2 regions of the Pseudoalteromonas sp. S3178 genome follow, and region 2 is predicted to be linked to the other one. Evidence: predicted binding sites of a transcription regulator. Region 2 holds the regulator's gene; the other holds the start of a gene.
The links. Region 2 encodes LexA, which represses DNA repair genes until DNA is damaged. Its sites were predicted from a motif close to TACTGTATNNNNATACAGTA; they were not measured.
Positions count from the first base shown of each region.

Region 1: CWC11_RS10515 (YebG family protein) is a predicted target of LexA. The motif match lies at 4,317-4,336, and genes of this name have one in related genera.

Region 1 covers NZ_PNCW01000032.1:29,934-37,315, reverse strand. The annotation lists gene CWC11_RS10545 (TonB-dependent receptor) at 1-786, shown strand, start outside; gene CWC11_RS10540 (peroxiredoxin) at 872-1,477, opposite strand; gene fadR (fatty acid metabolism transcriptional regulator FadR) at 1,714-2,427, opposite strand; gene dsbB (disulfide bond formation protein DsbB) at 2,933-3,451, shown strand; gene CWC11_RS10525 (DUF6170 family protein) at 3,453-3,755, shown strand; gene CWC11_RS10520 (ComEA family DNA-binding protein) at 3,780-4,076, opposite strand; gene CWC11_RS10515 (YebG family protein) at 4,388-4,702, shown strand; gene efpL (elongation factor P-like protein EfpL) at 4,794-5,366, opposite strand; gene CWC11_RS10505 (MmcQ/YjbR family DNA-binding protein) at 5,572-5,958, shown strand; gene CWC11_RS10500 (GNAT family N-acetyltransferase) at 5,998-6,507, opposite strand; gene fadJ (fatty acid oxidation complex subunit alpha FadJ) at 6,792-7,382, opposite strand, start outside.
Region 2 covers NZ_PNCW01000040.1:31,613-38,994, reverse strand. The annotation lists gene ctaD (cytochrome c oxidase subunit I) at 1-988, opposite strand, end outside; gene coxB (cytochrome c oxidase subunit II) at 988-2,130, opposite strand; gene lexA (transcriptional repressor LexA) at 2,609-3,226, opposite strand; gene CWC11_RS12730 (PaaI family thioesterase) at 3,404-3,844, shown strand; gene CWC11_RS12725 (hypothetical protein) at 3,855-4,235, opposite strand; gene CWC11_RS12720 (DUF7218 family protein) at 4,467-4,718, shown strand; gene CWC11_RS12715 (hypothetical protein) at 4,849-5,550, shown strand; gene CWC11_RS12710 (endonuclease) at 5,607-6,266, shown strand; gene CWC11_RS12705 (S41 family peptidase) at 6,375-7,382, shown strand, end outside.

The DNA of each region.
Region 1 (7,382 bases), on a different contig from region 2:
TGTGATGCACTTGATTACAATATTGAATTTGCTGGTAACCCGGACCTTGAAGCTGAGGAATCAGAATCATGGAATGTAGGCTTCATTTGGGCGCCTACAGCTGAATTCGGTTTAAGTATTGATGTGTGGAGCATCACTCAAGATAACAAAATTGATGAGCAAGAGTTTGGTCCAATTTATAACTCTGAGTGTAATAACCAAGATAGTACTGTATGTGTGCGTTTAGCACCTACAGGTGGCGACAGCTTAGGAACAATTCAAAAAATTTACAGCACATTTGAAAACGTTTCTTCGCAAGAAGTATCTGGGGTTGATGTTTCAGCTAACTACAATCACTCACTTGATGACCTAGGTTTGCTTAAATTTAACCTAGAATGGGCTTACCAAGATAAATTTGAAAAAGATGGTCGTGATTATACCGGTGAGTATGGCTATCCAGAGCACCGCTGGATTTTCTCTACAAACTGGGAAATTGGCGAGTTTAATACAAACGTAAACATCAGTTATGTAGGTGAGTTTGAAGATACCCCTGATATTGATTTTGACGGTAATTTAGACTTCGATAGCAATACATCACGCATGGTTGATTCGCAAACATTGGTAGACTTACAAACATCTTATCGTGTTACTGACTCAACTAAAGTATCGTTAGGTGTAAATAACTTATTTGATGAAGAGCCACCATTTGCAATTGGTGATGGTGACGCTGATTTATACGGTTATGCTTCAGGTGTACACAATCCTAGAGGCCGCTACTTCTATACTAAAGTTAGCTTCTCGTTTTAATTAGCTAAAACCCATTTAGAATGGGCTATGCTTAAAACAAAAAAACCGCCATTTGGCGGTTTTTTATTAAAAGCAAAGGGCTAAATTATAGCTCGCCTTCGTTTTCAGATAGGAATTTAGCAACACCTTCAGGGCTTGCGTCCATACCTTTTTTACCTTCAGTCCAACCAGCTGGGCAAACTTCGCCGTTTTCGCTGTGAAATGCTAAAGCGTCAACCATACGGATCATTTCGTCGATGTTACGGCCAAGTGGTAAATCGTTCACTACTTGGTGACGTACGTTACCTTCTTCATCGATTAAGAAAGAACCACGAAATGCAACACCCGCTTCTGGGTGCTCAACGTCGTATGCTTTACAGATTTCGTGTTTAACGTCTGCAACTAGTGCGTATTGAACTTTACCAATACCGCCGTCAGCTACAGGCGTGTTACGCCATGCGTTATGTGAGAATTGTGAATCGATAGAAACACCAATTACTTCTACGCCACGCTTTTTAAATTCTTCAAAACGCTTATCAAATGCGATAAGTTCAGAAGGACATACAAACGTGAAATCTAGTGGGTAAAAGAAGATTACTGCTTTTTTACCTTTAATTGTTTCGTGAAGGTTGTAGCTATCTACAATTTCACCGTTACCTAGAACAGCTGCAGCGGTAAAGTCTGGTGCCTGGCGGCCTACTAATACACCCATTTTATTCTCCAAATATTTTGAGTTTGTTTTAGATTGCTAACGCAATACTGATAGTTATATGGGCGCTAAAAATTAAAAACCAATAGCGCAAACATATAATTATTTGGCATTCTAGAGTTATTCGATATAAAAGAACAATCGTATTTAGCGATATGAGCAATCGAAAATACCGAATGTAAGTAAATACTGCATTAGAGATACAAAAAAACCTGCAAATGCAGGTTTTTAATCTCAATTTAATCCATTATATCGGAAGGCATATCATCACGAATTTTTTGCCAAATTTCGCCAGTTTGATGGCCAAACTTACGCATCATCGAAATAGCCCCGTCATGCTCTCTGTTTTGAGCAAGAACAGTTAAATCTTTGTAGAACTGACGAGCTAACTCGCGAGTTCCCGCATCTGAGAAGTAATGACAGCCAATCTTAAAGTAAAAACCTCTAAAGCCGTTCAATATAAGTACATAAATACGGTTGTTACCTGCAACGGCAAGTTCGTGATGTACTTTATAATCGTAATCAGCGAATGCTTGAGCTGTATCTTCTAATTCATCGCTTTCTGATAAAATTTCAATTACGCGTTCTGGGTTTAACTTAATAGCGGCACGTGTATAAATAGCACTTATATTTGTTCGCGCAGATAAAAGCTGATCTGTAAGCTCTGGCATTTTATCTTCATCTAGGCGCGCTAGTGTTTCAAGTATATTTAAGCCTGATGTTTCCCAAAAGTTATTTACTTTAGTTGGTTTGCCATGCTGAATGGTTAACCAACCATCGCGTGCTAAACGCTGTAACACTTCACGTAGGGTTGTTCTTGTTACACCAATTAACTCTGAAAGCTCTCGCTCTGCCGGTAGAATTGAACCTGGAGGGAAATCGCCATTCCAAATAGACTCAACTATATATTCTTCAGCAAATCCTGCTGGGCTTTTCGCTTTAAAAATTCTCATCCAGTTCCCACTCGAATTAATCAATACTCATCGTTTTACACGAATAACTGACTGATTGTACCAGACGAAGCATAACTAACAAGTAAAGTAAGTAGATTAATAAAGCAAATGAGTAGAAATTAAAAATTGATAAATAATTAAATTTATATTTATCTAATTTAGCTAAACTGCGCAGTCCTAAAGGTAATATTCATCGTAGGTACATTGTTATTTCTAGGAATTTTATTCATATAAAGCTTAAGTTCGATTAACTTTCTGGATATTAGTTTTAGAGTCGGTATGTCCTTAGTCATGGCTTTCAAATATTGTCTATCGCAAACCTCTAATTCAATTAATGCATCAATAAGATCTAATTAGATAAGCATGTTACTTCTATTAGCGCTGTATCGAATGGTCAATAATTTCATCTTAAAAAAAGTGACTTCGGTAGCTTTTTTTTACTTTTTGTTGCCGCTTACTTTATCCTAGTACATAATCTAACGTCTTATTTAAATGCGGAATTTTTATGAACTGGCTCGCTCACCTCCCCACTCAACGTACACCATGGTTGTTATTTACTGGCATTGTGTTTTTACTAGAAGTCACCGCACTATTTTTTCAATACCAGATGGGCTTAGCACCGTGCATTATGTGCATTTATCAGCGTACCGCTGTGTTAGGTTTATTAGGCGCAGGTATTATTGGTTCGACTAAACCTAAAAGCAAACTAGCAAGAACACTTGCATATTTATTGTGGGGAGTTTCGAGTATTTGGGGATATTTAATTGCTCGCGAACATATTGAGATGCAAACTACCACAGACCCTTTTGCATTTAGCTGCGAGTTTGAACCAAACTTCCCACCTTTTATGCCGCTGCACGAATGGATACCTAGCTTTTTTCAAGCAACCGGGGATTGTGGAAATATAGATTGGCAATTTATTAGTTTGAGTATGCCTGCTTGGATGGAAATTATATTTGGGATTTTCTCACTAACATTATTTATTATAGTTATTGGCCGTTTATTAATTAAAAAGTCGATTTGATATGTTTACATTTTTTTCAAGCCAATTAGATGAGCTTAAACACCTAAAAGTACGCAAACGTCAGGACGTAATAGCACTTTCGTTAAGCATGCTATCGCCAATTGATAAGGTTTTATTACGTATTATAAAGTTGTTATTACTTAGCCCATTATTTTTAATATTTACGGTATTTAAAGGCTGGATATTAATCCCGTTTTTGATACTAGGTGGGCTTTGCTATCCGCTATTAACAACACCTATTGAAATAAATTTTGCTAAAAAGCACTTAAGCGATGCGCTAAAACAATTTAATCAGAGCGCATAGCGCCCTGATTATTACTTACTAGCTTTAAAGTGATACTTTTCCTTCTAATTTGGCTAATAGCTTTTTACCGATTCCTTTAACTTGCGATAAATCACTGACACTTTTAAATTCGCCGTTTTCTTCACGGTAATCCACAATTGCCTGCGCTTTTTTCTTACCTATACCCGGCAGTTGAGCAAGCATTTCAGCATCCGCATTATTTATACTCACGGTTTCAAACTGTGGCATTTGCTTTGTTACTTCGGGTAATTGTGCCTGTACAGCGGTTATAGGCATGAATAGCAGCACACCTACAACTAGTAAGCTTTTTATAATCTTCATTTGTTCGTCCTTATTGTTCTTTCTAATTTTTTTAAATATTGCTCAGGAAAATCAATAAACAAAGAACAAAATGCTCGTCACTTAAAGAGTACCTAAACGCATTATCACCATGATCCGAAATCCTGAAAATGCAGCTGGTACAACAAGTGATTGCTTAACTAAAGTAAAGTTACAGTTTTTTGTCAAATTTAAGACAGTGAAAATCAATACTCTTAGCTTGCAAAATCCTTCGCAAACCATTACTGTACATAAAAACAGTAATATAATGGTTTTTATAAACCACAGTACCACGCAAGCTTGCAGGAGAGATCATGGCTGTTGTTGTTAAATATGTTGTAGAACGAAACGGAGTTGAGCGCATGACGTTTACTACCAAAAAAGAAGCTGATGCCTATGACAAAATGCTGGATATAGCAGAGTCACTTGAACTGATGTTAGAAAAGGTAGATGTGCCGTTAAGCGAGCAACAAGTCGAATCATTAGCACTTGAAATTGCAAAAAGTAAAGATGACTTTATGGCAGTACTTAAAGGTGGCAAAGAGCCTGCAGCAGCTAAGGCACCTACAAAAAATAAGAAAGCTGATAATATAGCGCCAATTAAAGACGACGAGCAGCAAGCAAGCTAGCCGTATTAAAAAACACATAAAAAAAGGGAGTAACTAATGTTACTCCCTTTTTACTTTGAGCCCTGTATTTATATGGGCTAAAGGTTTGGTATTACTTTTCAGCACGACCCATAAATTTGTGTTCTACTGTATTAATACGGATGCGATCACCTGTAGAAATATGCTCTGGTACAGAAATAGTTAAGCCAGTAGAAAGCTTTGCTGGTTTAGAGCGAGCACTTGCTGAAGCACCTTTAATTGAAGGGTCTGTTTCTTCAACAACAAGTTCAACACTTGAAGGTAAATCAAGACCTACCGGAGCGCCATCAATAACAATTACGTGTACGCCTTGCGTTTCTTCATTAACGAATTGAATTTCTTCAGCTATTGCGTCTTTATTTAAGTTATAAGGTGTGTAATCTTCGTTATCCATAAATACATATTCGTCGCCATCTACATACGAAAGCATCACTTCACGACGAGTTAAATCGGCAAGCGTTAACATATCGCTGTCTTTAAATGTCTCGTCTACTTTAGCACCGGTTACTACATCGTATAAACGCATACGGTATAAGCTACCACCTGCACGACCCTGCGGCACAGAGCGCACAATATCTTTTACAACTAAAACACGATTATTAAAATCAATCGCCGTACCTTTTTTAACTTCACTCGCCTTTGGCATGTGTGTATTCCTATTATTTTTGTGATTGGCAGAAACATACCACGAACTAGATTTTGTTCAACAATAAAGTTGATCTTATAATCTACATTTACTGTATTAGATTGTATTAGCTTGCAAAATTCTAATTTATACTAAAATACATATAATCAAATCATTAAAAAACTGCTATGGTAGCTTTACCGAGTATGACTTCAAGGAATGGATCATGGACCAGACAAAAGTACATGAGTATTTAATTAAAAAACCACTTGTGCAGGTTACTAAACCATTTGCGCAAGAGGTTGACGTTTATAAAGTGAATCATAAAATGTTTGCTACTCTTGCTGTTGGCAATGATGGTGAAACAAACGATGATGGAGAAGTTATTTGGTGGCTTAATTTAAAGTGCGATCCTGACGAAGCACTTTCGTTGCGTGATATTTTTCCAGCGGTGATCCCTGGTTATCATATGAACAAACGTTTATGGAACACTGTTATTCTAGACGGCACAATTCCACAAGGTGAAATTGAGCGAATGATTGATAACTCATTCAATTTAGTAGTAGAAAACATGCCAGAAAAAGACCGACAAGCTATTTTACTTCATTTGTAGGCATTTTTGGGCTAGGCGTTACTAGCCCATTAAAATACCCTAAAGCTTCAGTGTATAAATTAGATCATCATACAGCTTACCACTAATTGTATGTGAGCTTGCAAGCGTATCTGTATGCGTTAAGCCACACTTACTCAGTACCTTTTCAGAATTAACATTCCCACGTGTTACCACGGCTTTATACTGACTTATTTTGCACTCACTCCATGCCCAATCTATAACAGCCCTTAAAGATTCTGTGGCGTAGCCATGGCCAAAATATTCTGGCATAAATAAGTAACCAAGCTCTGCTGTATCGCCATCATAAGTAAACCCTGTCACACCAAGCAAAACACCTGAAACCTTATCTGTTACAACCAAACACAGTGGCTCCCTTGAGCGTGTATCCCAAACCCCCAAGCGCTGTTCAAATCGATTGCGTACGAAGGACTCACTAGGCATGTCGTAACAATAACGCAGCACTTGTGGCTCTCTGTGTAACTGTAAAAATAACGGCCAGTCGCGACTTTGTAATTGGCGCATTGCTAATCTGGGTGTAAATAACTGCATTAATTCCCCTATTTATCTGCGTACTAAGTAATTACGCTAACACATTGCATACTAATTACTTAATTAATCTATTTTGAGGGTGGGAAAACGTGTTCATAGTAAAGCAAAGTATTCGTTATTTAGTTGTTCTAAATGAGGGTTTTTAACCTAGGTGGCGACACGTTTAGCCCCGCAAAGTGATTAAGTATTATTGCGGATTAGTAGTATGCATCTGTTAATAACAGGCGTAAAAAAACCGCATGTAAATGCGGTTTTAATTAAACAGGTGAGCAGCAAGCTCGCTGTTAAGAGTCTTGTTTTGACGACTCGGCTACGCTTTCTTCATTTTGCTTATCAGAAGGTTCAGCGTGTATTACTTGCTCTTCAATTGTGGCTGAGCTTGGCTCATCAGTGGCTGTTTGCACATTGTAAAATGTAGCGCCTGAGTTTGCCATTGCAACCAACGTATCGCACGGAGCAAAGTTCGCATTGCTGTTAGCTAAAGTAGACATGTCAGAGCTTACTTTACTTGCGCCAAGTTTATCCATGTAGCTAAACGGCCCACCTAAAAACGGTGGGAAGCCAATGCCAAATATAGCGCCAATGTCGCCATCACGTGGGCTTGCAATAATGCCATCATCTAAACAACGTACGGCTTCGTTAAGCATTTGTGATACACAACGCTTAGCAATTTCGCTTTTATTTAAACGCGGTGCAGGTGGTACACCTAATAGCTCATAGACAGACTCGTCAACTTTCTTGCTCTTTTTATCGTACTCATAAAAACCACGACCCGTTTTACGGCCTAGTCGTTTTGAATCAATCATACGAGAAAATGCATCTGGTGCTTTAAATCGCTCGCCTAGTTCTTTTTCAAGAATTGGGGCAATTTTAGA
Region 2 (7,382 bases):
ATATAAGCATCGTTGCGTACATAAAAAATAACTCGCCAGCCACCGGCATACCTGTGGTAAACATGTGGTGAGCCCATACAATAAAACTAAGTAGCGCAATGGATGAGGTGGCGTACACCATGGACGCATAACCAAATAGTTTTTTACGCGAAAAGGTAGGCACTATGGTCGATATAATGCCAAAAGCTGGCAAAATCATGATGTATACTTCAGGGTGACCAAAAAACCAAAATATGTGCTGAAACATAACCGGGTCGCCACCGCCGGCCGCATCAAAAAAGCTAGTAGCAAAGTATTTATCTGTGAGTACCATGGTCACAGCTCCCGCAAGTACAGGCATAACAGCAATTAACAAAAATGCAGTTATTAGCCATGTCCACACGAATAACGGAAGCTTCATCCATGTCATACCCGGAGCACGCAAATTAACTATGGTCACAATTACATTGATTGCGCCCATAATTGAGCTGATACCCATAATATGAACGGCAAATACAAACAACGCAGTATTATCGTTACTGTAAGTGGTTGAAAGTGGAGCGTAAAAAGTCCAGCCGAATGCAGGGCCACCGCCAGGCATAAATAAAGAAGCTAGCAGGATTAAAAATGCGAAGGGTAATATCCAAAAGCTCCAGTTATTCATTCTTGGTAATGCCATATCTGGCGCACCAATCATTAATGGCACCATCCAGTTAGCAAGGCCGGTAAAGGCTGGCATAACCGCACCAAATACCATAATCAAGCCATGTACAGTGGTCATTTGATTAAAAAAATGAGGCTCAACTAGTTGTAACCCAGGTTGGAATAATTCGGCCCTAATGACCATAGCCATAGCGCCGCCAATTAAAAACATAGTCAGCGAAAAAATTAAATATAAGCTGCCAATATCTTTATGATTGGTTGTATATAACCAGCGCTTAAAGCCTTTTGCAGGATGATGACCGTGGTGAGCTTCATTGGCGTTAGATTGTTCTACTATGCTACTCATTAGTTCGCCTCCCCATCAGCATCAAGTGCTGCCTGAATTTCACTAGGTTGAATTACATCACCCGTATCGTTACCCCACGCATTGCGTTTGTAGGTAATGACTGCAGCAAGTTGTTTTATTGATAGTTGTTTAGCAAAAGCTTGCATTGCAGTACCAGGGCGACCATGGATCACAACATCTATATGATCTTTTATATCACCAAGCACAATGGGACTGCCTTTCAGTGCAGGAAATACGCCTGGTAACCCCATACCCGTTGGCTGATGACACGCAGCGCAACTTGCCATATACACTTGCTCGCCTAAAGTCATTAACTCTTCTTTAGGCAACGTTTGATCAAGCAGAGCAGCATCGGCTAATGCCGCTTTTTGCTTTGCTTGTTTTGCATCAGCAAGCCAAGCGTTAAAATCTTCCTGTGATTTTGCCTCGACCACCACTGGCATAAAGCCATGATCTTTACCGCACAGCTCAGCGCACTGTCCTCGGTAAATACCTTCTTCGTTAATGTTGCTCCATGTTTCGTTTATGAAGCCGGGGTTGGCGTCTTTTTTAACAGCAAAATCAGGTACCCACCAAGAGTGAATAACGTCATCCGAGGTGATTAAAAAACGTACTTTTTGATTAATTGGCAGCACTAATGGCTTATCAACTTCAAGCAAATAATTTGGATTTTTATCTGCAAGGTTGGCTATTTCATCTTGAGGGGTAGATAAAATTGAGTAAAACGCGACATCCTCACCCATGTATTCGTAATGCCACTTCCACTGCGAACCAGTAATTTTAATGGTTAAATCAGCTTTGCTGGCATCTTCCATTGCAATAAGTGTTTTAGTGGCAGGGATTGCCATGGCAATTAAGATAACAAATGGAATGGCAGTCCAAAGTATTTCTACTTTAGTACTTTCATGAAATTGGGCAGGTACTGCCCCTTTAGATTTACGGTGATGAATCAGTGCCCAAAACATAATTGCGAACACTATCACCCCAATCACACAACATATTAAAAATATGGTCATGTGTAGCTGATATACATTATTGCTTATATCGGTTACGCCTTTGCGCATATTGTATTGGCTATTTGCCATTACATGCTGCGGAAAAACAATCAATACAAGCCACAAGGTAGAGGTCAGTTTACCCATGTGACGGCTCCTTTGATGCTATTGCGAGTGCAAAGCGAAGAGGCATACGGCTTAAACGCCTATTCGTTATTTTTATTATTTAACCAATCTTATTTGTTTTAATTGGTATTGCTGTGCCAACAAAGAGTTTGTGTATATTGTGTGTTCTCAAAACTAAAAGCTGTGAGTTATTGTTAGCCCAGCAAATTAATAATTAGCTAAAAAACGTACAACAAGCAAGTTTTAGTATAAAAAACAAACAAGTTATATTTTAAAATGAGCCTTAATTACACCAACATAAATACAATTTAATAATCAAAAAACGAGCTAAAATAGGGGGTGTATCACATAAAAGAAGAGTTAGGTACGAGTGCAAAAAAGTTTACAGCTTAGATAACTTTATGACTGCTTTAGTATTGCTAAAAGGTGGGTTTTTAAAACAAAAATGCACACTAAAAAGTGCGCATTTATAAATTTACTATCTAATATAGGCTAGAAATTACATCCAATCGGCGTTTCTAATTACACCTACTGCTAAGCCTTCAATATTAAAAGACTCATTTTCAAGGTCTACTTCTATTGGCGTAAACTCTTCGTTTTCGGCGTGTAATAATACTTTGCGGCCTGCTTTTTCTAGGCGTTTTACGGTTACATCTTCATCAACTCGCGCAACCACAACTTGACCGTTTTCAGCGGTTTGAGTGCGATGTACAGCCAGTAAATCACCATCCATAATACCAATATCTTTCATACTCATGCCATTTACACGAAGTAAAAAATCGGCGGCAGGTTTAAACATTAAAGGATCTATTTTGCAGTGGCTCTCAACATGTTCTTGCGCCAAAATAGGAGAACCTGCAGCAACACGCCCTATAAGTGGTAGGCCTAACTGCTCTGGCTCTTCTTCTTCAATTAATTGAATTCCACGGCTGGCGCCTGGCTTCATTTTAATAGCACCTTTTTTTGCCAGTGCTTTTAAGTGCTCTTCTGCTGCATTAGCACTTTTAAAACCTAATGTTTGCGCTATTTCGGCACGTGTAGGAGGCATACCAGTGTCTTTAATAAAAACTTTAATGAGTTCTAGTATTTGAGCTTGGCGTTTCGTTAATGGTCGCATACAACTGGTTTTCCATACAGTACATTTAACTGTGAGTATATACAGTTAAATAAAAATCGCAAATTTAAATTGTGCTTTAAAATAGCTAAACTAAAAGCATATGTGTACATTTTAGGTATTTATAAAATTCACATTTATAAAGTGCTATAAACTTGGTTTTAATTCAAAGGAGTAATTATGAGTATTTGGCACCACCCCATCACTTTAGAGCTTTGCAAACAGTTAGAAGAAGGCATTGACGGCCAAGGCACATTAATGAAAACCATGGGCATTGAAGTCACAGAAATTGGTGATGATTACCTAGTTGCCACTATGCCTGCTATACCTGAACATCATAATCCTATGGGTATGGTTCACGGTGGTGCAAATGTAGTACTTGCTGAAACAGTAGCAAGCTATGCTGCTAATTTTGTTGTCGACTTTACAAAATTTTATTGTGTAGGGCAGGAAATTAGCGCAAGCCATTTAAAAGCATCTCGCAATGGTACTTTAACTGCAACCGCTAAGGCTTTTCATATAGGTAAACGTAGTTCTGTGTGGGAAATAAAAATAACAAATAGTCGCAATGAGCTATGCTGCGTATCAAAAATGACCGCAGCAGTTGTAGAGCGCAGGTAATTACTTCTTTTTATTTTTCGATAGGATAAATAGTAATTTCCATACCTGCACCAATCGCAGATATACGTAGCAGTGTGTCTGCATGTAGGGCTTGGTTAAAACACTTAGGTGACGTGCCCGATTCAAAGCCAATATCAAACGTTCTTCGCGAGCAGCTTAGCCATTGCTTAAGCGCGTTACGTGAACACGACTCAATAAGCTCGCACAAGTGGTTAATAGCTTTATCTGGTGTTGATATTTCACCTGAGGCTTCAATACGCGCAAGTTGACGATATTCGTCTTTATCATAATGCAAAACCGTCGCGTTTTTCTTTAAGTCTGCCACTAAGGCGCTAATATCATGTTTAGACTCAAGCTCTAGATCTACATTTAAAAATTGAATTTCCGACATTGTCTGCTTTTTACCCTCTTATAGTTTCATCGCAAACTTTAACGCAGTTTTACTTTTATACCAAATTAACAAAGCAGTAATCCTTGCTTTATCTTCATAAATACACTTTTTAGCGCTTTTGGCACCTAACTTGCTCGTTTTAATTAAGCTGGCTTAATCGCTTAGTTTTACAATTAAACAATGAAATTAATACACACATTGTGTAAGTAACGATTTTTAAGGAGCATTAAAATGGTAGATCATGGTCCACAAATTAAAAACGACGATCAGTACGATGCACTTCGCGATGAGGGCATGAGTAAACAAAAAGCCGCACGTATTGCCAATAGTAATACCCATAAAACAGCGGTAAAAGGCGGCAAAGCCTCTCAGTATGAGCAACGCACAAAAAAGCAGTTATACGATAAGGCAAAAGAGGTTGGTATTAGCGGGCGCTCTAAAATGAGCAAACAAGAGTTAATAAATGCCCTGCGTGAAAGCTAAAATTAACTAAAATCTATTGATGTCATTAAAGCCTCATATTTATAAACTTATGAAAAACTGCGACAAAATGCCGCAGCAAAAGCGTGGGAAGCTATAATAAACTAACGCTAAAAATAATAAGAAGATAAATATGAGCAAAAAAATATTTAAGCGTGCACGCAAATTACATAAGTGGCTGGGCTATTTACTTGCCTTACAAATTTTGGCTTGGCTTTTAGGCGGCCTAGTTATGAGCGCTATTCCACTTGAATATGTGCATGGTAAACACCTTGCCAAGCGCACACTTACAAACCCATTTGCACAAGCCGACTACCCCGCATCACTCGATAATATTACTTCACAAGTGGCTAATCCCACTCAAATACTATTTGAAAACTTTTTAACTACTCCCCTTATTACTGTTATCAATAATACCGAACAGCAAAGCTTTAATGGTTTAACGGGGCGCCCTTTTGAACCACCTACTAAAATACAAATTACCGCTAATGCGCAGGCTCATTTACTAATCAACGCTAAGCCAATTAGTACAACGCTTTTAAAACAAGGTACTCGAGAGGTCGGATACAAAAAAAATGTGTGGCAAGTACAATTTAACGACACCTTTAATACTACGCTGTATTTAAATGCAATTAACGGCAAAGTAATTACTGTTCGCAGTACTCTATGGCGTATATTCGACTTTTTTTGGATGCTGCACATAATGGATTACGACGAGCGAGAAGATTTTAACAACCCGTTACTCATCAGCTTTGCAGCCACCAGCGTGCTATTTTGTTTATGCGGCATGTTGCTACTTTTGCAAAATTTAAGGCTTAAAAGGATTTTTAAATAGGTTTATATTTTAATTTCAAGGCTTTAAACTAGCGCCTCCTGTAGTTCACGTATGTGATGGATATGCTTAAATTTATTTTAGCCTTTGTGGCTTGTTGTATTTGTTTTTCGGCATCGAGTGAAGAATTCACCCGTTTTTCAACGGCTAAAAGGCACTTAATTAAAACCCTGCCTAATAACGCCAAAAGCCTCTACTGCGGCTGCGACATTAAAAAACAAGGTAAAAAACTAGTGCCAGATCCAACGGATTGTGGTTATGTGCCTCGTAATACATTTACCCGCTCAGGCAAGGTAAACCAGCGCGCTTTACGTATTGAATGGGAGCACATAGTGCCCGCGTGGGAGTTTGGCCACCAGCTACAATGCTGGCAAGACGGCGGACGCAAAAACTGCCGAAAGGTCAGTGCTAAATTTAGGAAAATGGAAGCCGACATAAACAACTTAGCCCCCGCTATTGGCGAAATTAACGCAGATCGCTCTAACTATCGCTTTGGTATGCTTAGCGAAAACGCCACACAGTATGGACGCTGCGAAGTAAAAGTTAACTTTAAACAACGCGTAGTAGAGCCACCATTTTATGCCCGTAAACGCATTGCCGACACCTACGCTTATATGCAAAAAACATACGGGCTAAAAATATCTGATAAACAACAAAAGCTATTTGATGCGTGGCAAAGGCAAGCGTTTGCTAATAAAAGTAGCGCAAGCAAGCTCTAAAAAAGCCTGGTTTGTACACTCATTTACATAAATCAGGGCCAAATACGTTGAATAAATAGGCGGGTGTTGTAATATTTTAAACAACTTATTTACAAAAAGTAGTTTTGTATGTTTAAAAATAATAAAGCATCACTCGCTATTATTGCTGCACTTTCAGGTCTAACGCTTGCTGGTTGTGGCGGCGGTAGCAGCATGAATGAAACGCCAGATCCAGTAATAACCCCTCCAGCAAGCTCAGCACCAACGTGGACTGCTGGAGTATTTGAGCCATCGGATGATTTAAAAAACTTTTGCGAAACACCGCGCACAGGTAACGATCCGTTTAATAATAATGAGCCTTACCCAGACCAAGCAGGCTCAGCACTTTACGAAAAGCTTTGGCTTCGCTCGTGGAGTGACGAAACCTACCTTTGGTATGACGAAATTGCCGATAACGACCCTGAATCATTCGATACAGTAGCTGAGTACTTTGCTCAGCTAAAAACCGAAGAGCTAACCGACTCAGGTGCTAAAAAAGATAACTTTCATTTTTCTGAGCCTTCTGAGGACTACTTTCAAGAAGCGCAATCGGGTGTTACCTCAGGTTATGGCATAAATTGGGCATTTATAGGCGACTCAGCCGATAGAATTTTGCGCGTTGCCTACCTTGAAGATGACTCACCAGCAAGCCAAATTGGCTTTCGACGAGGTGATACTGTCCTTGAAGTTGATGGCGTAAGTATAAATACCAATACACAAGCTGGCGTAGATACCCTAAACGAAGGTTTATTTAGCCCAACTAATGGTGACTCGCACACCATCGTTGTGCGTAGTATCGATGGCGCCGAAAAAACCTTTAACGTAACCGCTGGCAACATAGAGCAAACGCCTGTTCAAAACGTTAAAACCTTAACCACAGCGAATGGCACAAGCGTAGGTTACATGCAGTTTAATAGCCATATAGGTATTGCCCAAGAAGGCCTAATTGCTGCCGTTAACAAATTTAAAACCGATAACGTAGACGAGTTAGTAATAGACTTTAGATACAACGGGGGCGGTTTATTAGCGCTTTCTTCGCAGCTTGCTTACATGGTAGCTGGCAGTGCAAATGTGCAAAGTCGTATTTATTACCAAACC